DNA from 2 places in the Nonomuraea sp. NPDC050383 genome. Region 1 is predicted to be linked to the other one. Evidence: predicted binding sites of a transcription regulator. Region 1 holds the regulator's gene; the other holds the start of a gene.
What was found. Region 1 encodes HrcA, which represses chaperone genes, less so after heat shock. Its sites were predicted from a motif close to TTGGCACTCTCNNNNNGAGAGTGCCAA; they were not measured.

Region 1 (14,977 bases):
ATCGACACGCCCGGCCACGTCGACTTCACCTACGAGGTGTCGCGCTCCCTCCAGGCGTGCGAGGGCGCGGTCCTGCTGGTCGACGCCGCCCAGGGCATCGAGGCCCAGACCCTGGCCAACCTCTACCTGGCCATGAACGCCGACCTGCACATCATCCCGGTGCTCAACAAGATCGACCTGCCCGCCGCGCAGCCCGAGAAGTTCGCCGAGGAGCTCGCCGGCCTCATCGGCTGCGAGCCCTCCGACGTGCTGCGCGTGTCCGGCAAGACCGGTGCGGGCGTGCGCGAGCTGCTCGACCACGTGGTCGCCTCCGTGCCGGCGCCGGTGGGCGACGCCGACGCCGCCGCCCGCGCGCTGATCTTCGACTCGGTGTACGACACCTACCGGGGCGTCGTCACGTACGTCCGGGTGATCGACGGCCACCTGAGCAAGCGCGAGCGCATCCTCATGATGTCCACCGCCGCCACCCACGAGACGCTGGAGATCGGCGTCATCTCGCCCGAGCCCAAGCCCGCCGAGCGCGGCCTGGGCGTCGGCGAGGTGGGCTACCTCATCACCGGCGTGAAGGACGTCCGCCAGTCACGTGTCGGCGACACCGTCACCTCCTCGGCCAAGCCGGCCGGCGAGATGCTGGCCGGCTACGAGCACCCCAAGCCCATGGTCTTCTCGGGCCTGTACCCGATCGACGGCGACGAGTACCCCGAGCTGCGCGAGGCGCTCGACAAGCTCCAGCTCAACGACGCCGCGCTGGTCTACGAGCCGGAGACGTCGGCCGCGCTCGGCTTCGGCTTCCGCGTCGGCTTCCTCGGCCTGCTGCACATGGAGATCGTGCGTGAGCGGCTGGAGCGCGAGTTCGGCCTGTCGCTGATCTCGACCGCCCCCAACGTCGTCTACCGCGTGGTCATGGAGGACGGCAGCGAGCTCACGGTCACCAACCCGTCGGAGTTCCCCACCGGCGGCAAGATCGCGCAGGTCTTCGAGCCGGTCACCAAGTCCACGATCCTCGCGCCGTCCGAGTTCATCGGCGCGATCATGGAGATCTGCCAGGGCCGTCGCGGGCAGCTCAAGGGCATGGACTACCTGTCGGAGGACCGCGTCGAGATCCGCTACACGCTTCCGCTCGGCGAGATCATCTTCGACTTCTTCGACCAGCTCAAGTCCCGCACCCGCGGCTACGCCTCGCTCGACTACGAGCCCGCCGGCGAGGAGGAGGCCGACCTGGTCAAGGTCGACATCCTGCTGCAGGGCGAGCCGGTCGACGCCTTCAGCGCGATCGTGCACAAGGACAAGGCGTACGCCTACGGGGTCGACATGGCCAAGAAGCTGCGCGAGCTGATCCCGAGGCAGCAGTTCGAGGTGCCCATCCAGGCGGCCATCGGCGCCCGCGTCATCGCCCGCGAGAACATCCGCGCCATCCGCAAGGACGTCCTCGCCAAGTGCTACGGCGGCGACATCTCCCGCAAGCGCAAGCTGCTGGAGAAGCAGAAGGAGGGCAAGAAGCGCATGAAGATGGTCGGCCGCGTGGAGGTTCCGCAGGAGGCGTTCGTCGCCGCCCTGTCGACCGACGCCGGCGCCGACAAGTCCAAGCGCTGACCCTCGCCCGCGTCCGACCATCGTCCGGCCATCGCCGCGCCCGGTTCCCCGGGCGCGGCTCTCCGCCGCTTCTCAGCTGATCGTCGGCTTCCGCGCCCTCAGCAGGTAGGTCGCGAGCATCAGCGGACCCGTGACGGCCTGCGCCACCAGCAACACGGCCAGGCCGTCCGGCGGGGCCAGGAGCGCGACGACAGCCGGCAGGCAGCCGGCCAAGGCGACGTCGACGCCGGTCAGCGCCCAGAGCAGCGGGCCCGTGGGGATGGCGCCGCCCGGGGTGTCGATGACCGGCATGGAGTGGTCGACAGGCCGCCTGCGTGCCATCCGGAGCGCCCCGGCGGCCACGGCGGGCGCGACTGCCGGGCCGAACGCCCACCACGCCCCGGCGGGCAACGCGCCCACCAGCGTCAGGCCGGTCAGCGCGGCGGCCGTCCAGGCGCCGGCGAGGAGCGCGGGCAGCATGGCCCGGGCGGCGAGTGCCGGTCGCAGGCCGACGGCGGCGAGCCTGGCCAGGGTGGGGTTGTCGCCGTCGCGGCGCGCCCCCGCCACAGCGGCCGCCGCCACGGCCACGGCCCCGGCCAGGACGGCCGCCGCCGTAGGCACTCCCGGTCCGCTGGTCGTGACGCCCAGGGCCTGGGCCAGGATGGCGGGGAGGGCGGCGGAGGCGGCCATCGCGATCAGGCGGCCCGGCCGGCGGGCGAGGCGGCGCCAGTCGTGCCAGGCCAGCGCCGCCGGCGCCGGAAGCGACGGCCACCTCCTGGACCGCAGCCTCCTGGCCTTCCAGTGGTTGTCCTCGGCGATCCAGGTCAGCGCCCCGGGATCGAGGAGCACGGCCGCCCGGGTGACGTGCGCGGCCCGCGTGGAGGCGGCCAGCACGGCTCCGGCCGGCATGCGGTCCAGGGTGGCCCACGCCTGCCGTACGAGGAGGGCGGCTGTCAGGGCGGCCGTCACAGCGACGCCGGCCACGACGGCGGGTGGAGCGGCGGCCACGGCGCCCACCGCTCCCAGGACCGCGTGGAGGACAGCAGGGACGAGCCCTGCCTCACCTCCCGTGACACCGCCGATCCCTGACACGTTTCCGGCACCCGTCATCAGGTCGGCTCCGGTGAGTGCGGGACGGGCTGTCCGGGCGCCCATCGCCGCCACGCTCAGCACCACGGCCAGCGTCACCAGCGCGCCCGTCGCGATGCCCAGCCAGCCGTCCCAGAGCCTGGACGCCTGCTCCAGAACGGCCAGGGCCATGGTGCTCACCGTCGCGCCCACGCCGACCACCAGGGCCCCGGCCAGCCGCCAGAGGAGCCGGTCCGGCGCGCCGAGCACGGCCAGCAGCGCCAGCCCGAGCAGCGCGCCCGCCATCACGGCGGCCACCAGCAGCAGGCGCGCCGTCCGGCCCAGGATCGCGCGCCGTCCCAGCGGCGCCGGCAGCAGCCATGACGCGTCGGGTGCGGACAGCGCCACGGGCCCGGCCGCCCGGGCGGCGGCGGTGAACCCGGCGAAGGCCAGCACGACCAGCGCCAGTCCCGCGCTCATGCGGGCCGTCGTGGTCGTCCCCGCCATGCTCGCGAGCAGCGAGGAGATGGGATGCGCGGCGATGACACCCACGAGGGCGACGCCGAACACGGTGACGTACCGGTCGAGCGCGCTCGTGGAGCCCTGCCGCCGCTGCCGCAGGAACCACCGCACCGCGGCGGGATCAGGGGAGTGCGGGGAGCTCATGCCGTCGCCTGGCCGGCGGGGGAGACCTGGCGTGCGCGGGCCGCCAGGACGGGGTCGTGCGTGGCCATGACGACGGTGCCGCCGCCGGCCGCGTACGCGTCGATCAGCTCGCCGAGCCGTACGCGGAAGGAGGCGTCCAGCCCGCGCTCGGGCTCGTCGAGAAGGAGCAGCCGGCTGGGCCGGAGGAAGGTGGCGGCCAGTGAGAGTCGCTGGCGCTGGCCGGTGGACAGGTTCTGCGGCGGCGCGTCGGCGCGCCCGGCCAGGGCGAAGACGCTCAGAGCCGCTTCGGCGGTCATGCGCGGCGCGCCGTGGACGGCCTGGACGAGTTCCAGGTGCTCGCGGCTGGTCAGGCCGGGGTACCAGGCGGGCTCGTCGGCCAGCAGCGCGACGTCCCGCCAGAACGCGGCGTCGTCGGCGGGTGGGGCCCCGAACACGGTGACTCGGCCCCCGCCGACCGGCTGGAGGCCGGCCAGGCAGCGGAGCAGCGTGGACTTGCCCGAACCGTTCTGGCCCACGACGGCGACGATCTCGCCGGGGGAGGCGCTCAGCGAGAACCCTTCGAGGACGGGGCCGTCACCAAGGGCGACATGGAGGTCTTCGGCGACGACGGTCTTTTCGTACACCGTTCGAGCCTAATCCGTAGATCGTCGCGCGCGGGTGGCTGATGTGCCTCCCGTGCAGCCGGATTCTGTCGGTGGCGCCGTCTAGCGTTGGTGTTCACGAACACCTGTGCGACTGGAGAGAGACATGCTTGCTGCTGAGAGGTTCGAGCGCGCGGCCGTGCTGGGGGTCGCGATGGCCGAGGAGATGCGGCGGCTGCTGCGGCTGCACCTGGTGCCGGCGGATCGGGCGAAGGACGGCGCCATTGTGATCGACGTGCCCTACCCCGACGCGGCCGTGGTCACGGCCGTGCTCGACGTCGCGGCCGACTGTTTCGGGGAGCGGGGCGCCACCCTGGAGGAGACCCGGCAGGCAGCGCTGGAAAAGCTGTTACAGCTCGCGGGCTTCGATGCCGAGTCGCAGCTCAACCTGGCAGGCGCGGTCGCACGTGACCGTGCCGGCAAGGCGACCCGCGACCGTGCGGACCGGTTCGCCGACCGGGCCGGCTGGAGCCGCCTGTGACCGTGACGGCACCAGGGGGTGAGGCCCCGCCGGGCGGAGCTCAGACCGGGGGAGGGCTCAGCAGGCCGCGCACCAGGGCCCGTACCCCTTTGGCGTAGGTGTCGCGGGCCGTCAGCTCCTCCCATCGGCCGCCCAGCGAGGCGATTCTGGGGAATTGCGCCGCGTCGAGGCTCTCGAACACCTGGCTCCGGTACGTCGGCCTGCCGTCCTCGCGCCGGCGCGCGGCGGCCGCGCGCGCGGCGATCTCGCCCGCCGTGTAGTGCCAGATGATCCGGTACGCGTCCACGGCGTCCTCCGCGGTCAGGCCTGCCTGGACGGCCGCGTCGATGATCTGCTCCGGGTACCACAGCGCGCGGGCCGACATCAGATCGTCGGCCCTGAGCACCTCGACGATCCACGGGACATCCATGAGCGCCACGCGCATGGCGACGGCGGCGGCCACGATCCGCTCGCCCGGATCCGCGGACCCCGCCTGCGGCTCGGGTCGCGGCACGCCGGCCGCGTAGTCGTCCAGAAGCAGCAGGAGCAGCTCGTCCTTGTCGCGCACGTGGTGGTAGAGGGCCATCGGCGTGGTGCCCACCTCGCGGGCCAGCCTGCGCATGGTCAGTGCCTGCGTGCCCTCCTCGTCGATGACGCGGTGGGCCGCGGAGACGATGTCCGCCTTGGAGATCTTGGGGGGTCTCCCCGTGCGCGCCGGCATCCTGCCATGTTACTTTCTATACATGTATAAAAAGTCGCCATGGGCGGCCGTGGGCGTGCTCGCGTTCGGCGTGGCCGTCGGCACCCTCCAGATGACGGCCGTGGTCCCGATGCTTCCCGTGCTGCAACGCGAGCTCCACGCGCCGCTGACCTCCGTCTCCTGGGTACTCACCGCCTCCCTGCTCTCCGGCGCGGTCACCATCCCGCTGTTGTCACGCCTCGGCGACCTGTACGGCAGGCGTCCCGTGGCCGTCGCCACCCTCCTGCTCCTGGTCGCCGGGTCGGTCATGGCCGCCCTGGCCGGCACGTTGTCCGTGGTCATCGCCGGCCGGGCGCTCCAGGGCGTGTCCGCAGCCCTCCTGCCCCTGGCCATGGGCATCGCCCGGCAGAAGGTGACGCGCGACCGGCTGCCCACGGCGATCGGCGTGCTGAGTGCCATGATCGGCGTCGGCAGCGGGGCCGGCATGATCCTCGCGGGCCTGGCCGGAGGCGGCTACCAGGCGCTGTTCTGGACCCTTGCGGGGCTCGGGGCCGCCGGAGTGGTGCTGATCATGCTGTTCGTCCGTGAACCCGGCCGTCCTCAGGCCGCCGGACGTCCGGACTACGCGGGCGCGGCGCTGGTGGCGTCCTGGCTGGTCTGCCTGCTGCTGGCCGTCAGCAAGGGCGCGGCCTGGGGCTGGACCTCGGCGGGCACACTGGGGCTGCTCGCGGCGAGCGTCGTGCTGTTCGCCCTCTGGGTGGTCTCGGCCCGGCGGGCCGCGTCTCCGCTCATCGAGATCCCGATGCTGCTGCACCGGGGGACCGTCGGGGCGACGGTGGCGTCGCTGCTGCTGGGGTTCGCACTGTTCGGCACCATCACCACGCTGTCGTCCGTGGCCCAGGTAAGGCTCGGCGCCTCGGTCCTCCAGGTCGGCCTGTACCTGCTGCCGGCGGCGCTGCTGATGCTGACGGTCTCGCTGCTCGCCGGCCGCCTGATGCGCCGGTTCGCGGCGGCGTCGCTGGTCGGCGCGGGGTCCGTGGTGGTGGCGGTCGCCGCCCTCTGGCTCAGCGTCTCGCACGGGTCGCCGGCGAGCCTGTACGGGGCGTCGGCCGTGCTCGGCGTGGGGATCGGGCTCGGGTACGCGGCGCTCGGCACGATGGCGGTCGAGCATGTCGAGCCGGCCAGGACGGCGGCGGCCGGAGGCGTGAACTCGCTGGTCAGGGTGGTGGGGAGCAGCCTGGCCGGCGCGGTCACGGGAGCGGTGCTGTCCGGCGCCGGGGCGGGGTGGAGCTTCGCCGTCTCGGCCATGGCGGCCCTGGTCTCGGCGATCTTCGGCTTCGTGCAGGGCGTGTACGGCGCCCGCCGTGCCGAGGACGTTCGCGGGGCCGCCGGCGACGGTGCGGCCGGTGCGGCCGGTGCGGACGGCCGGGCGACGGTGCTCGCGGTCGAGGAGCCGGTGTGATGGGCGAGGAGAACTGCCTCTCTCCCACGACCTCGGGTTCTGAAGCCGGGGAAGGGCCCGGAAAAGGGATCGCCGCCGGGGAACGGCTCGGTTACCGTCGGCGCTATGCGGGTCATCTCGGTAAATGTCGGGAAAGTAGTGGACGCCCCCTGGGCCGGTAAGACCGGGCGCACGGCGATCGACAAGGCACCGGTGCTCGACCGGGTGGAGGTACGCCCCGAAGGGGTCGCCGGTGACGGCCGGGGCGATCTGGTCAACCACGGCGGCGGTGACCACGCGGTCTACGCGTACGCGCGCGAGGACTACGACTGGTGGGAGGCCGAGCTGCGGCGTGGGCTGCGCGACGGCAGGTTCGGCGAGAATCTGACGACCGAGGGACTCGACGTCAACGGCGCGGTGCTGGGGGAGCGCTGGCGTGTCGGGTCGGCCGTGCTGGAGGTGAGCGGGCCACGGGTGCCGTGCGTGGTGTTCCGCAACTGGATGGACGAGCCGGGATGGGTGCGCCGGTTCACGGAGGCCGGGCGGCCGGGCGCGTACCTGAGGGTGGTGGAGACGGGCGAGCTGGGCGCCGGTGACGGAGTGCGGATCGTGCACCGGCCGCGCGACGGGGTGACGGTGGCCGAGGCGTTCCGGGCGTTCCACGGCGACAAGGAGCTGCTGCGGCGCGTGCTGGCCGTCCCGGGACGCTCCGCCTTCTGGGACGACGTGGCCGACCGGGTGCTCGGAGCGGCACGTTGACCTGAGCGAGCCGGCCCGTCGCGCCACCCGGCCTCCCCGGACCCGCACCGCCGTGGAGGGGAGCCGGGGAAGGCATGGTGCGGGTGGCCCGTGGTCAGGGTGGTCGGTGGTGGCGGGCAGACTGGAGGTGTGCCATCCACCCTGCCCGACGGCGAAGCCGCGCCCGCCTCGGGCGAGCTCCCCGAGAGCGCGCTGCGCAGCCTCGGCGAGCGCCCGTTCGGCTTCTACGTCCACGTGCCGTTCTGCGTGACGCGCTGCGGCTACTGCGACTTCAACACCTACACCGCCGCCGAGCTGGGCCCCGGCGCCTCGCAGCGCGACTACGCCGACACGGTCGTCGAGGAGGTGCGGCTGGCGCGGCGCGTCCTCGGCGACGCCGACCTCCCCGTCCAGACGGTGTTCTTCGGCGGCGGCACCCCCACGCTGCTGCCCCCGGCCGACCTGGTCCGCGTCCTCGCGGCCGTCAGGGACGAGTTCGGCCTCGCGCCGGGAGCCGAGGTCACCACCGAGGCCAACCCCGAGTCCGTCGGCCCCGCCTCGCTGGAGAGCCTGCGCGAGGGCGGCTTCACCCGCGTCAGCTTCGGCATGCAGAGCGCCCGCGAGCACGTGCTCAAGGTCCTCGACCGCCACCACACCCCCGGCCGGGCCGGGCAGGCCGTGAAGGAGGCGCGCGCGGCCGGGTTCGACCACGTCAACCTCGACCTCATCTACAGCACGCCGGGTGAGTCCGACGACGACTGGCGGGCCTCGCTCGCCGCCGCCATCGAGGCCGAGCCCGACCACGTCTCCGCGTACTCGCTCATCGTCGAGGACGGCACCCGCCTGGCGGCCCGCATCCGGCGCGGTGAGCTGCCCATGCCCGACGACGACGTGGCCGCCGACCGCTACCAGATCGCCGACGCGATGCTCGGCGAGGCCGGGTTCCGCTGGTACGAGGTGTCGAACTGGGCCACGTCCGACGCCGCCCGCTGCCGCCACAACCTGCTCTACTGGACCGGCGGCGACTGGTGGGCCGCCGGCCCCGGCGCCCACAGCCACGTCGGCGGCACCCGCTGGTGGAACGTCAAGCACCCCGCCGCCTACGCCCAGCGCCTGACCGCGGGCGTCTCGCCCGCCCACGCGCGGGAGGTGCTCACCGCCGACGACCGTGAGACCGAACGCCTCATGCTGGAGCTCCGGCTGGTGTCCGGCTACCCGCTGGCCGACGTCGCCCCCGGCGCGCGGACGGCCGTCGCCGCCGCGCTCGGTGGCGGGCTGCTGGAGCCGGAGGCGTTCAAGGGCGGCCTCATGGTCCTCACCCTGAAGGGCCGGCTGCTCGCCGACGCGCTGGTACGCGACCTGGTCAGCTGATCAGGCGGACGGAGACCGGAAGCGGTGGTGCGCGGCGGGCGCCGCCCGGACGTGGAGGGCCGGCGACACGATCCACACGATCGGGAACAGGACCGGCCGTGACCGCGGACCCGGTCACCCGACCGCGGGCCCGTGGCCGGTGATGCGGCGGGTCCCGGGTCAGGGTGCCTCCGTGACGAAGTCGATCAGTTCCTCCACCCGGCCGAGCAGTTCGGGCTCCAGATCCGCGAACGAGGAGACGGCCCCCAGGATGCGCCGCCACGCCTCGGCGGGCTCCACGCGCCACCCCAGGGCGGCGATCACGCCCTCCTTCCACGGCACCCCGCGCGGCACGTCCGGCCAGGCGGGGATGCGCAGCGCGGACGGCTTGACCGCCTGCCAGATGTCGACGAACGGGTGCCCGACCACCAGCACCTCCGGAGAGGTCACCCGGGCCGCGATGCGGCTCTCCTTGGAGCCGGGCACCAGATGGTCCACCAGGACCCCCAGCCGGCGCCCCGGCCCGGGGCCGAACTCCTCGACGATCGCGGGCAGGTCGTCGACGCCCTCCAGGTACTCGACGACCACCCCTTCCACGCGCAGGTCGTGACCCCAGATCTTCTCGACGAGGGCGGCGTCGTGCACCCCCTCGACGTAGATGCGGCTCTCCTTGGCGACCTTGGCGCGCAGCCCTTCGACCGCGATCGACCCCGACGCGCTGCGCCTCGGCCCGCTCGGCGCCGCGACCGGCCGCACCAGCGTCACGGGCCTGCCCTCCAGCAGGAACGCGGCCGGCGCCAGCGGGAACAGGCGCCGCCTGCCGAACCGGTCCTCCAGCGTGACGGCCTCCTTGTCGCAGGCCACGACCGCGCCGCAGAACCCGCTGTCGGCGTCCTCCACCACGAGGTCGGGTTCGGCGGGCACCTTCGGGATCGTGCCCTTGCCCGGCCGCCGCCAGTTGCCCGCGAGAACATCACCGTCATACACACCGGGGACCGTAGCAAATCACCCGCCTGCCGCGAGGCGCCTGCGGTGGCCGCTGCGCCGCGCCAGGACGACGACGGTCAGGACGACCGCGACCAGCACGCCCGCCCCGGGCAGCAGGAACAGCGCGGCCATGCCGCCCAGCAGCCCGCCGGCGTCCACGGCCGGGCCCACCGCGAAGCGCGCGCCCGATCCCGCGGCCGTGTCGCACTTGAGCTGGTAGCCGCCCGCCTTCGGCACGTTCAGGGCGAGGATGGCCCGCCAGGTGGTCGAGCCCTGCGTGACCGTCATGCTCCCGGGCATCCTGGCCAGCAGCGCCTTGCCGGCGCCGCCGCCGGCCGAGCAGGTGTACTGCACCGGCGAGGCGCTGGCCAGGTACACCACGGGCTCGTCGGCCGGGTCCACGTTCACGGTGACCGTCTCACCGGAGCCGAACGTCCTCGTCGGCAGCGCGCTCCGCGCCGTGTCCGCCACGCCGCTCGCGAACAGCGCCACCCCGGCCACCACGCACACCAGCGCGAGCCCCCAGGCGGCCCACACCCACCACAGCGGGGGCCGGAGCAGCTTGGGGTCCGCCCGGGGCGCGTACAGGGGGCCGCCGGCGTACATGCCGGACACCGGGAGGGGCCGGCTGCCGTACGGGCCCGTGAGCGGCTGGCCGCCGTAGGACCCCTGCTCGCCCGAAGGAGAGCCGTAGGGGCCCGGCTGGTACGGGACCTGCGGGTGGGCGGCCTGCTCGCCGGTCACCGGCCCCGGCCCGTACGACGGCCCGTACGGCGGCTGCGGGTACGGCGGCTGCGGGTACGGCGGCTGCGGGTACGGAGGCTGCGGGTACGGAGGCTGCCGCGAGTACGGGGCCTGCTGCGGCGGCATGCCGTGCGGCCCCGTCTGGTACGGCGGCTGCCCGTGCGGCGGCTGCTCGTACGGCGGCTGCCCGTGCGGCGGCTGCTCGTACGGCGGCTGCCCGTACGGCGGGGGAGGAGGGGGCTGACCGGGATGGGGGCCGGACCCGGGCGCCGGGTCGTTCGGCTGGGAGGGGGACTCGTCGGTCATGTCGGCAAGTCTGATCCCTGGAGGCGGGCCCGCGCCAGCGGCAGGATGGCCAGGTGTTATCGCACCTTGTGGGTGAGAGCCGTACACTTGGCACTCGGGAACACAGAGTGCTAGACGGTCGTTCCCCGAGGCAGACGCAGGAGGTGAGCACGTGCTCGACGAACGTAAGCTGGCGGTGCTCCGCGCCATTGTCGAAGACTACGTGTCCACCAACGAACCGGTGGGCTCCAAGGCGCTGGCCGAGCGCCACAATCTCAAGGTCTCCCCCGCCACCGTGCGCAACGACATGGCCGCGCTGGAGGAGGAGGGCTACATCACCCAGCCGCACACCAGTGCCGGCCGCGTGCCGACCGACAAGGGCTACCGGCTGTTCGTCGACAGGCTGTCACAGGTCAAGCCGCTGTCCGGGGCGGAGCGCCGGGCGATCGAGACGTTCCTGGCCGGGGCGGTCGACCTCGACGACGTGGTCACCCGCACCGTGCGGCTGCTCGCGCAGCTCACCCGGCAGGTCGCGGTCGTGCAGTACCCGACGCTGACCCGCTCGACCGTCCGGCACGTCGAGCTGGTGCCGCTCTCGGAGCGGCGCGTCATGCTGGTGCTCATCACCAACACCGGCCGCGTCGAGCAGCGCGTGGTCGAGCTGCCCGAGGTCGTGGAGGACACCCGCATCGCGCACCTGCGGGCCGTGCTCAACGCCTGTCTCGACGGGTGCGGCCTGAGCGCCGTGCCCGATCTCGTCGCCGACCTGCCCGAGCGGCTGCCCGCCGAGGACCGGCCGGCCGTGGCCACCATCCTGTCGGTGCTGCTGGAGACCCTCGTCGAACGCCACGACGAGAAGATCGTGTTCGCCGGGGCGGCCAACCTCGCCGGCGCCGACTTCACCGTCGGCCTGCGCGACGTGCTGGAGGCCCTGGAGGAGCAGGTCGTGCTCATGCGGTTGCTCGGCGAGACGTCCAGCGACATCCCGTCCGCGCTCACTGTGCGCATCGGCTCGGAAAACCCCTATCTGCACGGCACGTCCATCGTCGCGACCGGATACGGTTCTGGCGACAACCAACTGGCCCGGCTCGGCGTGCTGGGTCCCACGAGGATGGACTACCCCGTGACGATGGGCGCCGTACGCGCGGTGGCACGCTACGTCAGCCAGATCCTGGCTGCATCATAAGAGGTCGATAAGTGGCAAACAGCGACTACTACGCCACCCTCGGGGTGCGCCGTGACGCCAGTCAGGACGAGATCAAGAAGGCCTACCGCAGGCTGGCCCGGGAGCTCCACCCTGACGTGAACCCCGATCCTGAGACCCAGGAGCGGTTCAAGGAGATCACGCAGGCCTACGAGGTCCTGTCCGACGCGAACAAGCGCCAGATGTACGACCTGGGCGCGGACCCGTTCGGCGGCGGCGGGGCGGGCGCGGGAGCCGGCGGCTTCGGCGCGGGCTTCCCGTTCAGCGACATCATGGACGCGTTCTTCGGCCAGGCCGGCGGCGCGCGCGGGCCCCGCTCGCGCGCCCGCAGGGGCCGCAACGCGACCATCCGCGTCGAGCTGGACCTGCGCGAGACCGCGTTCGGCACGACCCGGGAGCTGGTCGTCGACACGGCCGTGCTGTGCGAGGTCTGCCAGGGCGCCGGCGCCGCGCCCGGCACCCACCCCGACACCTGCGACATGTGCAACGGCCGCGGCGAGATCTCCCAGGTCACCCGGTCGTTCCTGGGCCAGGTCATGACGTCCCGGCCGTGCCCCCAGTGCGGCGGCTTCGGGTCGATCATCCGGCATCCCTGCCAGGAGTGCTCCGGCGACGGCCGGGTCCGCACCCGCCGTACGATCAAGGTGCGCATCCCGGCGGGCGTCGAGGACGGCACCCACATCCAGCTCGCCGGCGAGGGCGAGGTCGGCCCCGGCGGCGGCCCGCCCGGCGACCTGTTCCTGGAGATCGTCGAGCGCCCGCACGAGATCTTCGAGCGGCGCGGCGACGACCTGCACTGCACGGTGCAGATCCCGATGACGGCCGCCGCGCTCGGCACGATCCTCACCGTCGAGACGCTCGACGGCTCCGAGGAGCTCGACGTGCGGCCGGGCACCCAGTCGGGGCAGGTCATCACGATGTACGGCCGGGGCGTGCAGCGGCTCAACGAGAGCGGCCGCGGCGACCTGCTGATCCACGTCAACGTCGAGACGCCGTCGCGGCTCGATCCGGCGCAGGAAGAACTGCTGCGGGAGCTGGCCAAGCTCCGGGGAGAGGAGCGCCCTCCGGGTAAGTTCGCACCGGGGCAGCAGGGTTTTTTCTCACGGCTGCGCGACGCGTTCAACGGGAGATGAGGCCGCCGCGGGGTAGAGACGGGCGGACGTGAGCGTCCCCGTCTTCCTGTCCGACGCCCTCGACGGGCCCGAGCTGCTGCTCGACGGGCCCGAGGGGCGTCACGCCGCCGCCGTGCGCCGGCTGCGCGCCGGTGAGCGGGTGGACGTGACCGACGGCGCCGGCGCGGTGGCCGAGTGCGTCGTGCGCGAGGCGCTGAAGGACTCCCTCCGGCTCGACGTGGTCGCCCGCCACGACGTGCCGGCGCCGCGGCCCCGGATCGTCGCCGTGCAGGGCCTGCCCAAGGGCGACCGGGGCGAGCTGGCCGTCGAGATGATGACCGAGGCGGGCGTGGACGTGATCGTCCCATGGTCCGCCTCGCGCAGCATCACCCAGTGGAAGGGCGACCGGGCGGCCAAGGCGCTGGCCCGCTGGCGCTCCACCGCGCGCGAGGCGGGCAAGCAGGCCCGCCGCTTCCACCTGCCCGAGGTGACCGAGCCAGCCTCCACGGCTCAGGTCGAGGCGCTGCTGCGCGGCGCGGCCCTCGGGCTGGTGCTGCACGAGGAGGCCGCCGAGCCGCTGTCGCGCCTGGAGACTCCGGCCGACGGCGACGTGGTCATGGTCGTGGGCCCCGAGGGCGGGGTGTCGGAGGAGGAGGTGGCCCGGTTCCGGGCGGCCGGAGCGGTGCCGGTGCTGCTCGGGTCCACGGTGCTGCGCACCTCGACGGCGGGGGTGGCGGCGGCCTCGGTCCTCATGGCCCGTACCGGCCGCTGGTGACCCGCTGAGAGGTCCGCACGGCCGTTGATGACCCGCCGAGAGGCTCGTACCGCGCGCTGGTGACCCGCCGGATGGCTCGTAGCGGGCGTTGATGACCCGCCGGATGGCTCGTGCCGGGCGCTGGTGACCCGCCGGCGCCGGGCCGCCTCGCGGGCGCCGGCGGCCCTACTGCGAGGAGAGCGGGCTGGCGTCCATGATGGTGGTGATGGTCTGGACGGTCTGGACGGGCTGCGTCGGGTCGGGGGCGTCGGCCGGGCAGTCGTCGGCGGGGCACGGCACGGCCGCCGGCGCCGTTTCGGTCACCGTGGGGGCCGGGGTGGGCGTCCGGGCCGGGGTCGGCGTCGCGCCGGGACAGTCGTCGCGCGGCTCGGCCGGCCCGCTCGTCGGCCCGCCCGTGGGCTCGTCCGTCTGGTCGGACGTCGGCCCGGGCGTCAGGTCGTCGGCCTGGCCGGTGGTCCGCCGGCCGGCCTGCTCGCCGGTCGGCGTGGGGCACGGGGTGGGGGAAGACGCCTTGGGCGTCGGCTTGCTGGTCGACCTGGCGGTCTCGGGGACGTGCCGCGGTGGCCGCGTCGTGGGATCGGGCAGCACCACGACCTCACGCTCCTCGCTGCGCTGCGGCGGATCGGGCGACACGGCCCGGTTGGTGGAGGACCCCGAGGGCGGGGTCGAGGTGGTGCGGACATCCTGCACGGTCTCCCGCAGCACCTGGTGGCGCAGCTCGGGGACCACCATCACGATCGTGCCGGCCACCAGCACCGCGCTCGCCGCGGCGGCACCCGCCCGCCACCAGAACAGGTTGCGGATACCGCGCCGCTCGATGCGGGCACGGATGATCTCCAGTCCGTCCGGCGAGGGCACGACCGTGTCCGCCTCCGCGCGGAGCACACGGCGCAGTACGTCGCCGTACTCGTCGGGGGGCTGGGTCATGACATCTTCTCCAGGACGGAACGCAAGGCGGCCATTCCACGCGCGGTGTGGCTCTTGACCGCTCCCTTGCTGATGCCCATGGCGTGGGCGATCTCAGCCTCGGACAGATCACCGTAGTAGCGAAGGACGAGTGCCTCTCTCTGACGTGCCGGCAGGGCCCGCAGCGCCTCGATCACGGCCGAGCGTTCGAGCTCGCCGATCGCGCCGTTCTCGGCGCTCGGGGCGTCGGGCAGACCCTTGGGAGCATACTTCTCGACGACCGCGCGGTGTCTCAGCACGGATCGGGAGCGGTTGACGACGGATTGAC
Region 2 (14,977 bases), on a different contig from region 1:
GTGGGCGGATAACCTCGGCACCATCACGCATGAGATCGTGACGAGGATCGGCGCGCGGGTGCCGCGAGTCCACGTGCGCGACAGCCAGGAGTGAGAGGGGGCACGGGGCCATGACCACGACGACACGCCGCAGGGTCGGCATCGCCGGAGCCATCGTCGGTGCCGCGTCGGCGGGGGTCGCTGCGGCGACACTGGCCAAGCGCTACGCGGTGGGCCGGATCAGGGTGCGTCCCGACGCCGAGCTGGCCGAGCCGTTCGGCGAGCTGCGGGGCCGGGAGCGCACGCTGACCACCTCGGACGGCGTGGCGCTGCACGTCGAGATCGACGGGCCGGAGGACGGGAGTGGCGCGCCCCTGACGGTCGTCTTCTGCCACGGTTACTGTCTCAGCCTGGAGTCCTGGCACTACCAGCGCCGCGACCTGCGCGAGAGCCACCGCGTCGTGCTGTGGGACCAGCGCTCGCACGGCCGCTCCCAGCGGGCCGAGGCCGGCGACGCCACGATCGACCGGCTCGGCGACGACCTGGCCGAGCTGCTCGACACGTTCGTGCCTGGCCCCTGCGTGCTGGTCGGCCACTCCATGGGCGGCATGACGATCATGGCGCTGGCCGACCGCCGGCCCGAGCTGTTCGGCGACCGGATCAAGGGCGTGGCGCTCATCGGCACCTCGGCGGGCAAGCTGGCCGAGATCACGCTCGGCCTGCCGGCGCTGGTGTCCAAGGTCGTCCACAAGGTGGCGCCCGGTGCGGTGTCCATGCTCGGGCGCCGTGGCGCGCTGGTCGACCGCACCCGCAACGCCGGCAGTGACATCGCGTTCCTCATCACCCGCTACGTCGGCTTCGGCGACTCCAAGAACGTCAGCCCCACCCTGGTCGACTTCGCCGAATCCATGATCAGGGCGACGCCGACCGAGGTCATCGCCGACTTCTACCCGGCGCTGATGAACCACGACAAGCTGTCCGCGCTCGACGTCCTCGACCCCGTGCCCACCGCGATCATCGTCGGCGACAAGGACTGGCTGACCCCGCCCGACCACAGCCGCGCCATCGCCGCGGCGCTGCCCAAGGCCCAGCTGACCGAGGTGCCCGACACCTCCCACCTGGTCCAGCTCGAACGGCCGGGCGCGGTCAACGACGTGCTGCGCGACCTGATCAAGAGAGTGGAGCTGTAGAGAGTGGGGAGTACGCGGTGAACGCGGAGCGGTTGCCGACCGCCGACGACATGCGCGCCTACGGAGCCCGGCTCGCGGCCCGGCTGCGCCCCGGCGACCTGGTGGTCCTGTCGGGCCCGCTGGGCGCCGGCAAGACGACGCTGGTGCAGGGCATCGCCGAGGGCCTGAAGGTGCGGGGGCCGATCACCTCGCCCACGTTCGTCATCGCCAGGGTCCACCCCTCGCTGGGCCAGGGCCCGCCGCTGGTCCACGCCGACGCCTACCGCCTCGGCGGCGACCTGGAGGTGGACGACCTCGACCTGGACGCCTCGCTGGAGGATTCGGTCACCGTCGTCGAATGGGGTGAGGGGCTGGTCGAGGGGCTGTCCGAGGACCGCCTGGAGATCCACATCGACCGTGAGAGCGGCGACGACGCCCGCCTCGTGACGCTGCGGGGCGTCGGCGCGCGCTGGTCCGGCTGAGGGGCCGCTCTCTCACCCCGTCGCGACACGCCGTTCGAGCGGCCCGAAGAGTAAAACGCGGGTCAACGCCCGGCAATGCTGCCACCCTTGGCATACTCGCCAATTCACGGAAAACATGATCGTTGGCGATGGATTCCCCCAGAATTTCTGGGTATCAGGAGGGGCAGCGTCCGTCTTTTTGGTGGATGCTTGGTGGAAGACGGCGAAGTGGGGTGCGCTGGTGCTCGGTGTCAGGCGATTCGCGTCCGCGGGAGCCATCCTGATGATCGGCGCGCTGGGCTGCTCGGCCCAGGCGGAGACCAGCCCCACGGCCACACCGACCGCAACGGCGACCACGACCGCCACCAGCACCGCGACCACGACCGCCACGGCCCCGGCCGTCCGCCCCTCCATCAAGGTCGAGCTCAACCCCGACCGGGTGACCGCCGGAGAGACGTCGCGGGTGTGGATCCTCGCCAACTGCCCCGTGCCGACCGGCGGCCCCGCCCACACCGGCACCGCCACCTCGCGGGCGTTCGTCAGCGGCGTCCCGCTCAACCCCGCCACCCCGACCCCGGCCGCCGGCGCCACCACCACGCCCAGCCCCGGCCCCTGGGTGCGGGGCGAGGCCCAGGTGTCCGGCACCATCGCGCGCGGCACCTACCGGGTCGACGTCAAGTGCGACGGCACCAACGACACGGGCCGCGCCACCCTGCGCGTCGTCAGAGCCGACCCGCTGCCCAGCGACGTACCCACCCGCGCCCCCCGCGCGGGCGGCGGCGGCACGTTCGGCAAGGACGTAGACGAGGGCTCCGGCCTGCCGCTCGCCCCGGCCGGGGTGCTGCTCGGCCTCGCCCTGGCCGCCGGCGTCGGGATCGCGCTCAAGCGCCGCAACCGAGCCTGACGAGGACGACGCCATGGCACGTCCGGGACGCGTGGTGCTCGCCGGGGCCGCCACGGGACTGCTGCTGGTCATGTTCGGCAAGACCCAGATCGGCACCCAGCAGGCCGCCAAGGTGGTGCCCGAGAGCATCGACATCCCGTCCATCGACGTCGAGGCGCCGCTGATGAAGCTCGGGCTGACCAAGGGCGGCGAGGTGGAGCTGCCGCCGTACGAGAAGCCCAAGGTGGCCGGCTGGTACACCGGCAGCGCGGTGCCCGGCGAGAAGGGCGCCTCGGTGATCGTGGGCCACGTCGACACCAAGACGGCGCCCGCGGTGTTCTACAAGCTCAGGAAGGTCCGCAAGGGCGAGCTGGTCAAGGTGGAGCGCAGCGACGGCAAGGTCGCGACGTACAAGGTGGAGGCCGTCGAGCAGGTCCACAAGGACCGGTTCCCGGCCAGGAAGGTGTACGTGGACGACGGGCTCAAGCTGGTGACCTGCGGCGGCACCTTCGACTACGCCAAGGGCGAGTACGTGGACAACATCATCGTCTACGCCTCCCGAGCCTGAGCCGTCCCCTCCCCGGCACGGGAAAATCGGTTGCCCGGACCCGGATGATGGGGACATGAGTGTGGAGACCAATCCGCCGGCCACCGGCAGCCGCGTCCCATGGGAGCGGGTGCACCCGGCCGCCCGCGCCGGCGTCGAGGAGTTCCTCGGCGGTCCCGTGGCCGAGGCCGTCACACAGGACACCGGCTTCTCGCCCGCCGCCGCCGTGCGGCTGCGCACCGCGGCCGGGCGCCGCGCGTTCGTCAAGGCCGTCGGCCCCGAGCCGAACGCCGAGGCCGTGGGCATCTACCGCGCCGAGGCCGCTATCGCCGCCGCCCTGCCCGCGTCCGTGCCCGCGCCCCGGCTGCTGACGACGTTCGAGGCCGAGGGGTGGGTGGTGCTGGTCTTCGAGGACATCGAGGGCCGCCACCCGGCGATGCCGTGGCGGCGCGACGAGCTCGACCGGGTGCTCGCGGCCGTCGACCGGATGTCCGCCGCGCTCACTCCCGCGCCCATCGCCGCCCCGTCCGCGGGCGAGCTGTTCGGCGACTCCTTCCGCGGCTGGCGCAGCCTCCTCGGCGAGGACACCACCGGCCTCGACCCGTGGGCGCTGCGCCACCTCGACGGCCTGGCGGAGCTGGAGTCGGGCTGGGCCCGCGCCGCCGCCGGCGACACGCTCCTCCACGCCGACCTGCGGGCCGACAACATCCTGCTCGCCGGCGACCGGGTCTACGTCGTGGACTGGCCGTGGGCGTGCGTCGGCGCTCCCTGGTTCGACCGGGTGGCGCTGCTGCCGTCGGTCGGCATGCAGGGCGGGCCGCCGCCGCACGAGCTGGTCACCGACCCCGACCCGGCGATCACCGCGGTGATCGCCGCGTTCGCCGGCTACTTCGTCCGGCAGGGCCGTCAGCCGGCGCCGCCGGGACTGCCCACGCTCCGGGCGTTCCAGCTCGCCCAGGGCGCGGTGGCCCTCGACTGGCTCAGGCGGCGCACCGGCTGGTCCTGACGAGCGGCAGGGAGTGAGCCGGGTGGCGGGTAGGCTATTCAGTCGTGCTGGTCCTCGCCTTTGACACCGCGACCCCAGCGGTCACCGCCGCGCTCCACGACGGCGAGCGGGTTCTCGCCGAGTCGACGACGATCGACGCCCGGCGCCACGGTGAGCTGCTCGCGCCCACCATCCAGATCGTGCTCGGCGAGGCGGGCGCCGCGCTGCGCGACGTCACGGCCGTCGTCGCCGGCAGCGGCCCCGGCCCGTACACCGGGCTGCGCGTCGGGCTGATGACCGCCCAGGCGCTCGCCACGACGCTGGGCGTCCCCGCGTACGGCATCTGCACGCTCGACGCCGTCGCCTACGGCAGCGGCCGCGACGAGCCGTTCATCGCCGCCACCGACGCGCGGCGCAAGGAGGTGTTCTGGGCCCGGTACGCCGACCTGCGCACCAGGGTGAGCGGCCCGGCCGTCGACCGGCCCGCCGACGTGCCCGCGGACGGCCTGCCGGTCGTCGGGGCCGGCGCCGCCCTCTACCCCGACGTGCTCGGCGAGCCGGGCGACCCGCCCTACCCCTACGCGGGCTCGCTGGCCGCCCTCGCCGTCGAGCGTCTGGCCGCCGGCGTCCCGCTCGACCCGCCCCGCCCGATCTACCTGCGCCGTCCCGACGCGGTGGTGCCCGGCGCGCCCAAGAGGGTGACGGCGTGAGGCTGCGCCGGATGACCGAGGACGACCTGCCCGCCGTCATGGCGATCGAGCGCGCCACGTTCCCGCTCGACGCGTGGAGCGAGGGCATGATGCGCGGCGAGCTGGCCGACCAGCCCCGCACCCGCCACTACGTGGTGGCGCTGGTCGACGACGTCATCATCGGCTACGCGGGCATGGCCGCCGCGGCCGACCAGGCCGACGTGCAGACCATCGCGGTGCTCCAGGCCCACCAGGGCACCGGCGTCGGCGGCGCGATGCTGGCCGAGCTGCTGCGTGAGGCGCGCGGGCGCGGCGCCCGCGAGATGTTCCTGGAGGTGCGCGACGACAACCCGCGCGCCCGCGGCGTGTACGAGCACTTCGGGTTCGAGGAGATCGGCATCCGCCGCCGCTACTACGACGACGGCACCGACGCGATCATGATGAGGAAGAAGCTGGATGGCTGACGCACCACTGGTCCTCGGCATCGAGACCTCCTGCGACGAGACCGGCATCGGCATCGTCAGAGGCCACACGCTGCTGGCCAACACCATCGCGTCCAGCATGGAGGAGCACGCCCGCTTCGGCGGCGTGGTGCCCGAGGTGGCCTCCCGGGCCCACCTGGAGGCGATGACGCCGACCGTGGAGGCCGCGCTGGCGCAGGCCGGCCTGAGGTTCTCCGACATCGACGCGATCGCGGTGACCGCCGGGCCGGGCCTGGCCGGGGCGCTGCTGGTGGGCGTCGCCGCGGCCAAGGCCTACGCGCTCGGCCTCGGCGTCCCGCTCTACGGCGTCAACCACCTGGCCGCCCACGTCGCCGTGGACCAGCTCGAACACGGCCCGCTCCCCAAGCCGTGCATCGCCATGCTCGTCTCGGGCGGACACTCGTCGCTGCTGCTGGTGCCCGACGTGGCCCAGGACGTCATCTCGCTCGGCTCGACGGTGGACGACGCGGCGGGGGAGGCGTTCGACAAGGTGGCGCGGGTGCTGGGGCTGCCGTTCCCCGGCGGCCCGCACATCGACCGGGCGGCCACCTCGGGCTCCGGCGCGGCCATCACGTTCCCGCGCGGCAAGATCGACGACGGCACGCTCGACTTCTCCTTCTCCGGGCTCAAGACCGCCGTGGCCCGCTGGGTCGAGGCGCGCGAGGCGGCCGGCGAGTCCATCCACGTGCCGGACGTGGCGGCGTCGTTCCAGGAGGCCGTGGTCGACGTGCTGACGCGCAAGGCGCTCCAGGCGTGCCGCAAGTACGACGTGCACGACCTGCTCATCGGCGGTGGCGTGGCGGCCAACTCGCGGCTGCGCGCCCTGGCCCAGGAGCGGTGCGACGCGGCGGGCGTGCGGCTGCGCGTGCCCCGGCCGGGCCTGTGCACCGACAACGGCGCCATGGTGGCCGCCCTGGGCTCCGACCTGGTGGCCGCCGGGATCACCCCGTCCGCCCTGGAGATCCCGGCCGACTCGTCGATGCCGATCACGACGGTTCATGTGTGACGTGTGCGGCGTCGGTCACGGTGGTCCACGTCCCGCCGGGGTGGCCGGGACCGTCAGTCGCGCCGCTGAGCCGCCGAGCCGCAGAACACCTTGACGGCGATGCCCATGACCTCCTCGGTGGACGGGTTGCGGGTCGAGGGGTTGATCGACAGGGTCATCGACTTGCCGGAGTCCGAGCGGAACGCGAACGTGAGGTATCCGATCAGCTCGCCGCTGTGTCCCCACACCGTGCCGCACGGCAGCCGGTAGGCCTGCAGCCCGAGCCCGTAGCCGAACCCGGCTCCGGTCTCGACCGTCGTGCGCATCGCCTGCAATGACGTCTTGCTGATCAGCTTGCCGTCGAGCAGCGCCGACATGAACCGCTCCAGGTCGGCCGCGGTCGAGATCATCTCTCCTGCGGCCCAGTCCAGCGAGGGGTTCATCCGCGTGGCGTCCACCAGGCCGGGCAGCGGCTCGTAGCCCTTGGCGTGCGGCGCCGGCAGCCCCGCCCGGTCGCCCGGCACCACGGTGTGGCGCAGCCCCAGCGGCCGCAGGATGCGGCGCGTGACCTCCTTGCCGTACGGGTGGCCGGTCAGCTTCTCCACCAGCAGCCCGAGCACCACGTAGTTGGTGTTGGAGTAGTGCCACTTCCCGTCGTCGGGGAGCTTCTTGGCGAAGGCCACTTCGAGCAGCTCGCGCGGCTGGTAGGAGCGGAACCGGGCGTCGCCGCGCCAGCGGTTGGTCGAGTATCCGGGCTCGCTCATGTAGTCGTACAGGTGGCTGGTGTGGTTGAGGAGCCGGCGGACGGTGATCTGCGCGCCGCCCGGCACCAGGCCCGGCAGGTACCGGTCGACGGGGTCGTCGAGCTGGATCCTGCCCTCGTCCACGAGCTGGAGCACAACGGTCGCGACGAAGGTCTTGGTGACGCTGCCGATCCGGAAGTACCCGTTGGGCGACGGCCGTCCCTCGCGCTCGATGTCGCGCACGCCCACGGCGCCCGACCAGGTGTGTCCGCCGTCGGAGACCCGCGCCAGGGCGGCCGTGGCCCCGCCGCCGGCCACGATCTTGTCCAGGTCGGAGCGTACGTCCACACCGTGGCCACCCGCGGTTACGGCCGTCGCGACCAGCACGTTCATCATCAGCTGCATCATGTGCGCAACGCTAGGGAGATCGGCTGTGCGGCGGAATGCGGTGCTCCGCCGACTTCACCTGTGGAAAACCGCAGCAGCTCAGGAGCCGGCATCCGATCCGAACGGCGGGTCAGTCCTTCGGCCGGGTGGGGCGGAGGAGTGCCTCGGCGAGGGCCAGCATGGTCTCCTCCAGCGAGCCCAGGCGCTTGGTGAGGTCCGCCGTGGCCGGCGTGACGATGCCCGTCACCGTGCGCGTCAGCTCCTCGCGGTCGGGCCGCGCCTGGAGCAGCTCCGTCAGCGCGCCCGCCGCCGCCGTGAGACGGTCGGCCTCGTCGGCGGCTCGGGCGGCGATCGCCTCCTCGATCCGCTCGCCGATGCCCAGCGTGACCGGGAGCTGGCTCACCCGCTGGTTGACCGCCTCCAGGTGGTCGTCCACCGTCTCCAACTGCTCGCCCGCCTGCTCGGCGCGGGTGGCGAGGTCCGTCAGATGCCGGTCCACGCCGTCGAAGCGGGTCTGCATGCTCGTCTGGATGGCCGTCTGGATGGCATTTCCCACCTGGTCGAACCGCGTCGCCATGTCCGTGTCCACCGTGTCGAGGCGGGTGGCGAGCCCGTCCACCGTGTCGAAGCGGGCGGTCAGGTTGGCGTCGGCCGTGGCGAAATGGGCGGCCATGGCGCTGTCGCTGCGGTCGAGGCGGCTCGTGACCCCGTCGAACCCGGCCGCCAGCTTCGTGTCGACGGTCGTGAAACGGCCCGTCACCGTGCTGTCGACGGCGTCGAACCGGGTCGTCAGATGCTCCTCGACCTCGCTCAGCCGCTCGTCCAGCGACTCCAGGTCGTTGTCCAGGTGGTTGAAGCGGGCCTCGTTGCGGGTCGCGTTCTCGCCGAGGTGCTGGTCGACGCCGGCCACCCGCTGGTCCACCGTCGCCATCCGCTGGTCCACGGCCGCCATCCGCTGCTCGACCCCGCCCACGCGCTCGTCCACGGCGCCCAGCCGCTCGCCGGCGGCGACCGCGCGCTCGTCCAGCGTGGTCAGCCGGCCGTCGAGGGCGGTGAAGCGGCCGTCCATCCGGCCGTCCAGGGCGCCGAGCTGCCCGTCGAGCGAGACGATCCGCTTGTCGACGGACCCCAGCCGGGAGTCCATCCCGGCCAGGCGGCCGTCCACGCCCTCCATGCGCGAGTCGAGCTCGTCGAGCCGCACCGCGACCTGCTGCTGCGTCTCCTCCAGGCAGGTGGCCAGCTCCTGCCGCGACTCCTCCACCCGCGCCGCGAGCCGCTGCTCGGCGGTCGTCAGCCGGTCGGTCACGGCGCTCACCTGGCCCGCGAGCACGTCCACGTGCGCGGTCAGCCTCTCGGCCACGGCGTCCACGTGCGCGTTGACCTGCTCGCCGACGGCGGCGGCCCGGGTCCCGGCCTGCTCGGCCGCGGCGGCCAGCCGGCCGTCCAGCCCGCTGGACAACCCCGCGGCGATCCCGCTGGACAGCTCGGCCACCACGTTCTCGACCCGGTCGGTGCGCGCCGTCAGCTCGGCGAGCGATCTGTCGAGCCGGGTGAAGCGGCTGGCGGCGGCCTCCATGCTGGAGCCGAGCTGGGCCATGACGGCCGCGAACTCGCCCATCCGCTTGGCGATGCCCTCGCCGCCGTCCAGCACCGACTGCAGCCGCTTCAACGTCTCCTCGACGCCGCCGCCGATGGTCGTCAGATCGTCCCAGATGTTCGGGAGCTCCACCACGGGGGCGACGCGCTGGTGGACCGACTCCACCCGGGCGTCCACGGAGCCCACCTGCGAGCCGACGGCGTCCACGTGGTCGCGGACCGCCTCGACGTGCTGGGCGAGGCCCTCGGCCCACATGGGCGGCTTGGCGGCCATGTCGTCAAGGCGCCCGCTCACCGTCTCCAGCGTGCCGCTCAATCCACCGAGCTCCCGCTCGCGCACCTCGCGCAGCAGCCACTCCATGCCTTCGAGCCGCTGGCGGATCTCGTCGAGGACGGCCCCCTGCGTGCGCTGCTCGTACACATGATCCTGCGCGGCGCGGGCCAGCAGCTCCCGCATTCTCTCCGGGACCTTGCTGTGCCCCCCTGTCTGCAGGAGGGTGGTGTGGTTGGAATGATCCACCGAAAGCTCCTTCACTCGCCGACGGTTCATCGCGCAGCGGTGGGATAGGTCCGGTTTGCAGATGGAAGAAGGAGAACGCGGTAAACCGCTACAGGGGGGAGAACTCCCGCCCGCCCACCTTAGCCTCTCGATCAAGCCACGTCAGTGGTGCGGGAAAATATCGTGGTTGCCGCACAAGCGCCCTGTTTTGCTATTTACGCAGGTGGGCATGGGCGGCAGATCAAGGCGGACGGCTTATCCATGATCCGGGTCAGAATGACCACGGCGGATTCACTGCCCGAAAGTCGCAGATCTCCGCGAAGGCGTTCGATGTCCACGGCGGAGGCGCGCTTTTTAATAGTGATATTTCCTATTTTCCGGTCGCGGAGAGCGGCGCGCAGGCGCTTCAGCGAGAACGGCAGCGCCTCCTCCACCTCGTACCGGGACGCCCAGGGAGTGTCGACCGGGTCGTCCCCGGTGATGTAGGCGATCATCGGGTCGGGCAGGCGGCCGTCCACCAGCTCGGCGACCTCGGCCACGAGGTGCGCGCGGATCGCCGCGCCGTCGGGCTCGTACACGTAGCGGCCCAGCGGGCCGACGGGGGCGACGGCGCCGGTGTCACGCAGGACGTGGCCGCCGGGCAGCAACGTGGCCAGCCGGACCGCCCCGCCGCCCGCCGTCGTGTCCGGCCGGTCGGTCGTGCGGGCGCCGGGGTGCGTCCACAGGGAGGCCTCCTTCACCTCGCCCTTGTACGAGACCCACTCGGCCTCGGCCGTCTCCGGGATGAACTCGTACGGGATGCCCGGGGCGACCTTGAGACAGGCCCACCGGGCCCGGGCGACCAGGTCGAGCACGACGGGCCACGGCGGGGAGTAGGCCAAGGGGTCGAACGTGCGGCCCCTGGAGGTGCGCCGGGCCGGGTCGGCGAACAGCACGTCGTAGTCCTCGGGCGACACGGACGCGGCGTCGGCCACCCGGACCGTGACCCGTCCGGCCGGTCCGAGCGCCTCGACGTTGGCCCTGGCCACGGCCACGGTCAGCGGGTCGGTGTCGACGGCGTCCACGACACAGCCCGCCCGGGCCAGCGCCAGGAGATCCCCGCCGATGCCGCAGCACGCGTCCACGACCCTCGGCCCCGCCCCCTGCGTGCCCGCCCCCTGCGTGCCCGCCCCCTGCGTGCCCGAGCCGGGCGGACCGAAGCCCTGCGGGCCGGAGCCGTACAGGCTGGAGCCGTGCGGGCCGGAGTCATGAGGACCCGAGTCATGAGGGCCCGAATCCTGAGGACGGGAGTCGTGCGGGCCCGGCGGGCGTGTCCCCGAGGCGGTGCCCTCCTCCCGAGCCGCCGCTCCCTGGCGCGTTCGCGAGCCCTGTGAACGGTGTGAGTCGTGCCACAGCGCGGTGAGCCGGGCGGCGCGGTGGGCGGCGACCTCGGCACGGGTGGCCTGCTCCAGGCCGTGCGGCGTGAAGTACATCAGCTCGGCGTCCGCGCCGAACTTGGCGCGCGCCCGGTCCCGGAGCCGCGCCTGGGTGAGCGCCGCCGAGGCGAGCGCGGCGTCGTAGGTCCGGCGCAGGCTCGTCGCGGCCGCCACGGGGTCGCCCCCTTGGAGCTCGCCCGCCTCCGCGAGCGCGCGCTGTCCGCGCGGAGTGAGCAGCTCGGTGAAGGCGTCCAGGTCCACGCCGTACGACGTTAGCGCCTCCCGTGCGGCCCCCGATCCGGGACCCCGTCACGACCTGCGAGGATGGGTTATCGCTCTCAGCAGACGTGTTCGTGTTGACTGTCAAGCCCCTCTTGCATATGTTTCCTGTTGGCACTCTCCCCTTGAGAGTGCCAACGTGCGACGAGGCAGGTCTGGCACCCGCGACGGCAGGCCCCGCTGGTCGCCTCTTCTAGATCATTCAAATCTGAAGGGGAGGTCCGATCGTGACGACCGCCACCAAGGTTCCCGTTAAGCCGCTCGGCGACCGCATTGTGGTGCAGCCGCTTGAGGCTGAGCAGACCACCGCTTCCGGCCTGGTCATCCCGGATACCGCCAAGGAGAAGCCGCAGGAGGGCAAGGTCCTCGCGGTGGGCCCGGGCAACTGGGATGAGGACGGCGAGAAGCGGATCCCGCTCGACGTCAGTGAGGGCGACGTCGTCCTCTACAGCAAGTACGGCGGCACCGAGGTCAAGTACGGCGGCGAGGAGTACCTCGTGCTCTCCGCCCGCGACGTTCTCGCGATCATCGAGAAGTAAGCCGGTGGTGTCGGGCCCCGGGCGCGTGAGCGGCCGGGGCCTTCGACACTAGGAGAGGACTTTCAGCAAAATGGCGAAGATCCTGGAGTTCGACGAGGACGCCCGTCGCGCTCTTGAGCGTGGCGTCAACGCCCTCGCGGATGCCGTGAAGGTTACCCTCGGCCCCCGTGGCCGCAACGTCGTCATCGACAAGAAGTTCGGTGCTCCGACCATCACGAACGACGGTGTGACCATCGCTCGTGAGATCGAGCTGGAGGAGCGCTACGAGAACCTCGGCGCCCAGCTCGCCAAGGAAGTGGCCACCAAGACCAACGACATCGCGGGTGACGGCACCACCACCGCGACGGTCCTGGCCCAGGCCATGGTCCGCGAAGGCCTGCGCAACGTGGCGGCCGGCGCCTCGCCGCTGTCGCTCAAGCGCGGCATCGACAAGGCGGCCAAGGAGATCAGCGACAAGCTGCTCGCCAGCGCCCGCCCGGTCGAGGACAAGAAGGAGATCGCCAACGTCGCGACGATCTCCGCCCAGGACGCCAAGATCGGCGAGCTGATCGCCGAGGCGTTCGACAAGGTCGGCAAGGACGGCGTCCTCACGGTCGAAGAGTCCAATGCCATGGGCATGGAGCTCGAGTTCACCGAGGGCCTCCAGTTCGACAAGGGCTACCTGTCGGCCTACATGGTCACCGACCCCGAGCGCATGGAGTCCGTCCTCGAGGACGCCTACATCCTGCTGACGCAGGGCAAGATCGCCTCGATCGCCGACTTCCTGCCGATGCTGGAGAAGGTCGCGCAGACCAAGAAGCCGCTGCTCGTGGTCGCCGAGGACGTCGAGGGCGAGGCCCTGGCCGTCCTGGTCACCAACAAGATCCGTGGCACGTTCACCTCCGTCGCCGTCAAGGCGCCGGGCTTCGGCGACCGCCGCAAGGCGATGCTGCAGGACATGGCCATCCTCACCGGCGGCCAGGTCGTCAGCGAAGAGGTCGGCCTCAAGCTGGAGAACGTCGGCCTTGAGGTGCTCGGCCAGGCGCGTCGCATCGTCGTCACCAAGGACGCCACGACCGTCGTCGACGGCGCCGGTGACCAGCAGGCGATCGAGGACCGCGTCAAGGAGATCAAGCTCGCCATCGAGCAGTCCGACTCCGACTGGGACCGCGAGAAGCTGCAGGAGCGGCTGGCCAAGCTGGCCGGCGGCGTCTGCGTGCTGCGCGTCGGCGCGGCCACCGAGGTCGAGCTCAAGGAGAAGAAGCACCGTCTCGAGGACGCCATCTCCGCGACGCGCGCCGCGATCGAGGAGGGCATCGTCTCCGGCGGTGGCTCGGCCCTGATCCACGTCTCCAAGGACCTGGACGACCTCGGCCTGACGGGCGACGAGGCCACCGGTGTCGGCGTCGTGCGCCGCGCGCTGGTCGAGCCGGCTCGCTGGATCGCCGAGAACGCCGGTCTCGAGGGCTACGTGGTCACCCACAAGGTCGCCGAGCTGGAGGCCGGCCACGGCCTCAACGCCGCGACCGGCGAGTACGGCGACCTGATCGCGCAGGGTGTCATCGACCCGGTCAAGGTCACCCGCTCGGCCGTCCAGAACGCCGCTTCGATCGCGGGCATGCTGCTCACGACCGAGGTGCTCGTCGTGGACAAGCCCGAGGAGGAGGCCCCGGCCGCCGGCCAGGGCCACGGCCACGGTCACGGCCACTGACGACCTGAGGATCACCGGCTGACGGGCTTCGGCCCGCGCGGCCGGTGACACCACGGCTCACGAACGGCCCGCCCCCACTCCCGGAGGCGGGCCGTTCGCGTGCCCGGCCCGTGATGGGGGAGCTGTGAAGGCGTAGGAGGCGGAGGTGCGCAGGGGAGGCGTCCGGCGTGGATGGTCGCCGGACGGGTGGGTGAGCGCCTAAGTGCAGATCTTCCGCTCAACGTCACACCGTTTGACCTCGGGGTAGCGCGGTGACGGCTTGCTCAGCAGGGGCTGGGGCCTGTGGCGCAGGTGCAGGTCGAAGAAGGCTCGGACGTGACTGCGGGTGATCTCGACGGCGCGGTCGCCGGACAGGCCGGGATTGCGGTGGACACCGAGCTGTTCCACCAGCAGCGCGGTGTCGGTGAAGGAGGCGTGCTCTGCCCCTGTCACCACAAGCCAGCGCTTCCATTCCCTCAGCTGCGCCCAGTCACGTTCCCACGTGGTGTCCTTGCCTCCCGGGCTGTGCATGGCCTGCGTGCCCAGGAAGAGGAACGGCCGCGACAGTCCGCCGTCGGGGATCGGGGCGAAGGCGGTGCCGTCCATGTCGATCCCGGCACGTACGCGGGTGTCCTTCAGCATGGCGGCGATGGTGCTCGCGCCTCCTGCCGAGTGCCCGGCCATCGCGATCCGAGACGGTGCGATCAGCGGAGCGCCCTTCCACGCGGGGTGGGCGCCGGTCAGTTCGTCGAGCACGAAGGAGACGTCGGCCGCCCGGCTCTGGCCCACCTTGTTCCAGAACTCCTGGCCCTTGCTCCCCTCACATGCGAGACACGTGGTGATCCGGCCGTCGGGGAAGGCCGTGGCCAGGCTCTCGTAGGTGTGCTCGATGCCGGCCACCACATAGCCCCTGCTCGCCAGCTCCTCGGCCAGGGCGGTGAGCGAGCTGCGGGGCTCGGTGAAGCCCGGGGAGAGCACGACCAGGGGCAGGCTGTGCTTGCGTCCGGCCGGTTCGGCGTCGCTGAAGGCGTTGGTCCGCGTTCTGCTCAACGCGTCGTACGGCACGCCGGTGACCTCCCCGCCTTTCAGGATGAGCTCCGACTCCTTCGCCGTCATGTACGGGGCCCGTTTCCCGCTGCGGGATCTCGTCGGGTACCACAGGGAGACCATGAGTTCTCTCGCCTTCGCGGCGGGGACCCAGGGATCGGCGCGGGAGGTGTCCTTGAGGTACAGGGACGTGGTGCCGACCGGCTGGGATCCGGTCGGCTCGGGGAGGTGGGGCGTGCCGAGCCGGGTGGACGACAGGTCGGCGGCGACAGCTGCGGTGAAGCCGGGCGACAGTTCACGCGAGGGGGCGTCGGACACGATCGAAGCGAACGCGGCGGAGCAGGGGGTGGCGGCTACGAAGGCGAGCAGGGCCGCGACGGCGGTGACGTCTCGGCGAATCCGGCGGGGCGGCGCTGGTTCGTCGCCCCCGAAGCCTGCGCCGTGCCCTGAGGCGGCGCCGGGCGTGCTCTCCCTCTCCCTCATATGACCCATGAAATGTCCTTCCTGATGAGGCCGCCTCGACGGGGCCTCCGCGGGCGGCCGGTGGCGGGAATGACGTTAGAGGCCGGAGAGATCCGTCCGCGTCGGCTGTCATGCCGATATCGGCCCTGCCTCGAGGAGGA

Region 2: the regulator HrcA is predicted to act here: its motif matches at 11,211-11,237, upstream of groES (co-chaperone GroES).

What each region holds. Positions count from the first base shown of each region.
Region 1 is NZ_JBITIP010000009.1:296,678-311,654, forward strand. It holds gene lepA (translation elongation factor 4) at 1-1,593, shown strand, start outside; gene ACIBG4_RS23990 (DUF6297 family protein) at 1,666-3,306, opposite strand; gene ccmA (heme ABC exporter ATP-binding protein CcmA) at 3,303-3,929, opposite strand; gene ACIBG4_RS24000 (hypothetical protein) at 4,054-4,428, shown strand; gene ACIBG4_RS24005 (TetR/AcrR family transcriptional regulator) at 4,469-5,128, opposite strand; gene ACIBG4_RS24010 (MFS transporter) at 5,151-6,569, shown strand; gene ACIBG4_RS24015 (MOSC domain-containing protein) at 6,675-7,307, shown strand; gene hemW (radical SAM family heme chaperone HemW) at 7,437-8,657, shown strand; gene ACIBG4_RS24025 (DUF3097 domain-containing protein) at 8,817-9,623, opposite strand; gene ACIBG4_RS24030 (hypothetical protein) at 9,642-10,673, opposite strand; gene hrcA (heat-inducible transcriptional repressor HrcA) at 10,825-11,838, shown strand; gene dnaJ (molecular chaperone DnaJ) at 11,850-12,989, shown strand; gene ACIBG4_RS24045 (16S rRNA (uracil(1498)-N(3))-methyltransferase) at 13,018-13,743, shown strand; gene ACIBG4_RS24050 (hypothetical protein) at 13,909-14,670, opposite strand; gene ACIBG4_RS24055 (SigE family RNA polymerase sigma factor) at 14,667-14,977, opposite strand, start outside.
Region 2 is NZ_JBITIP010000022.1:50,245-65,221, forward strand. It holds gene alr (alanine racemase) at 1-94, shown strand, start outside; gene ACIBG4_RS36465 (alpha/beta hydrolase) at 111-1,169, shown strand; gene tsaE (tRNA (adenosine(37)-N6)-threonylcarbamoyltransferase complex ATPase subunit type 1 TsaE) at 1,187-1,630, shown strand; gene ACIBG4_RS36475 (hypothetical protein) at 1,893-2,513, shown strand; gene ACIBG4_RS36480 (class F sortase) at 2,527-3,060, shown strand; gene ACIBG4_RS36485 (phosphotransferase) at 3,116-4,045, shown strand; gene tsaB (tRNA (adenosine(37)-N6)-threonylcarbamoyltransferase complex dimerization subunit type 1 TsaB) at 4,090-4,734, shown strand; gene rimI (ribosomal protein S18-alanine N-acetyltransferase) at 4,746-5,177, shown strand; gene tsaD (tRNA (adenosine(37)-N6)-threonylcarbamoyltransferase complex transferase subunit TsaD) at 5,170-6,201, shown strand; gene ACIBG4_RS36505 (serine hydrolase domain-containing protein) at 6,255-7,331, opposite strand; gene ACIBG4_RS36510 (hypothetical protein) at 7,441-9,426, opposite strand; gene ACIBG4_RS36515 (methyltransferase domain-containing protein) at 9,621-11,081, opposite strand; gene groES (co-chaperone GroES) at 11,324-11,638, shown strand; gene groL (chaperonin GroEL) at 11,709-13,328, shown strand; gene ACIBG4_RS36530 (alpha/beta hydrolase family protein) at 13,527-14,837, opposite strand.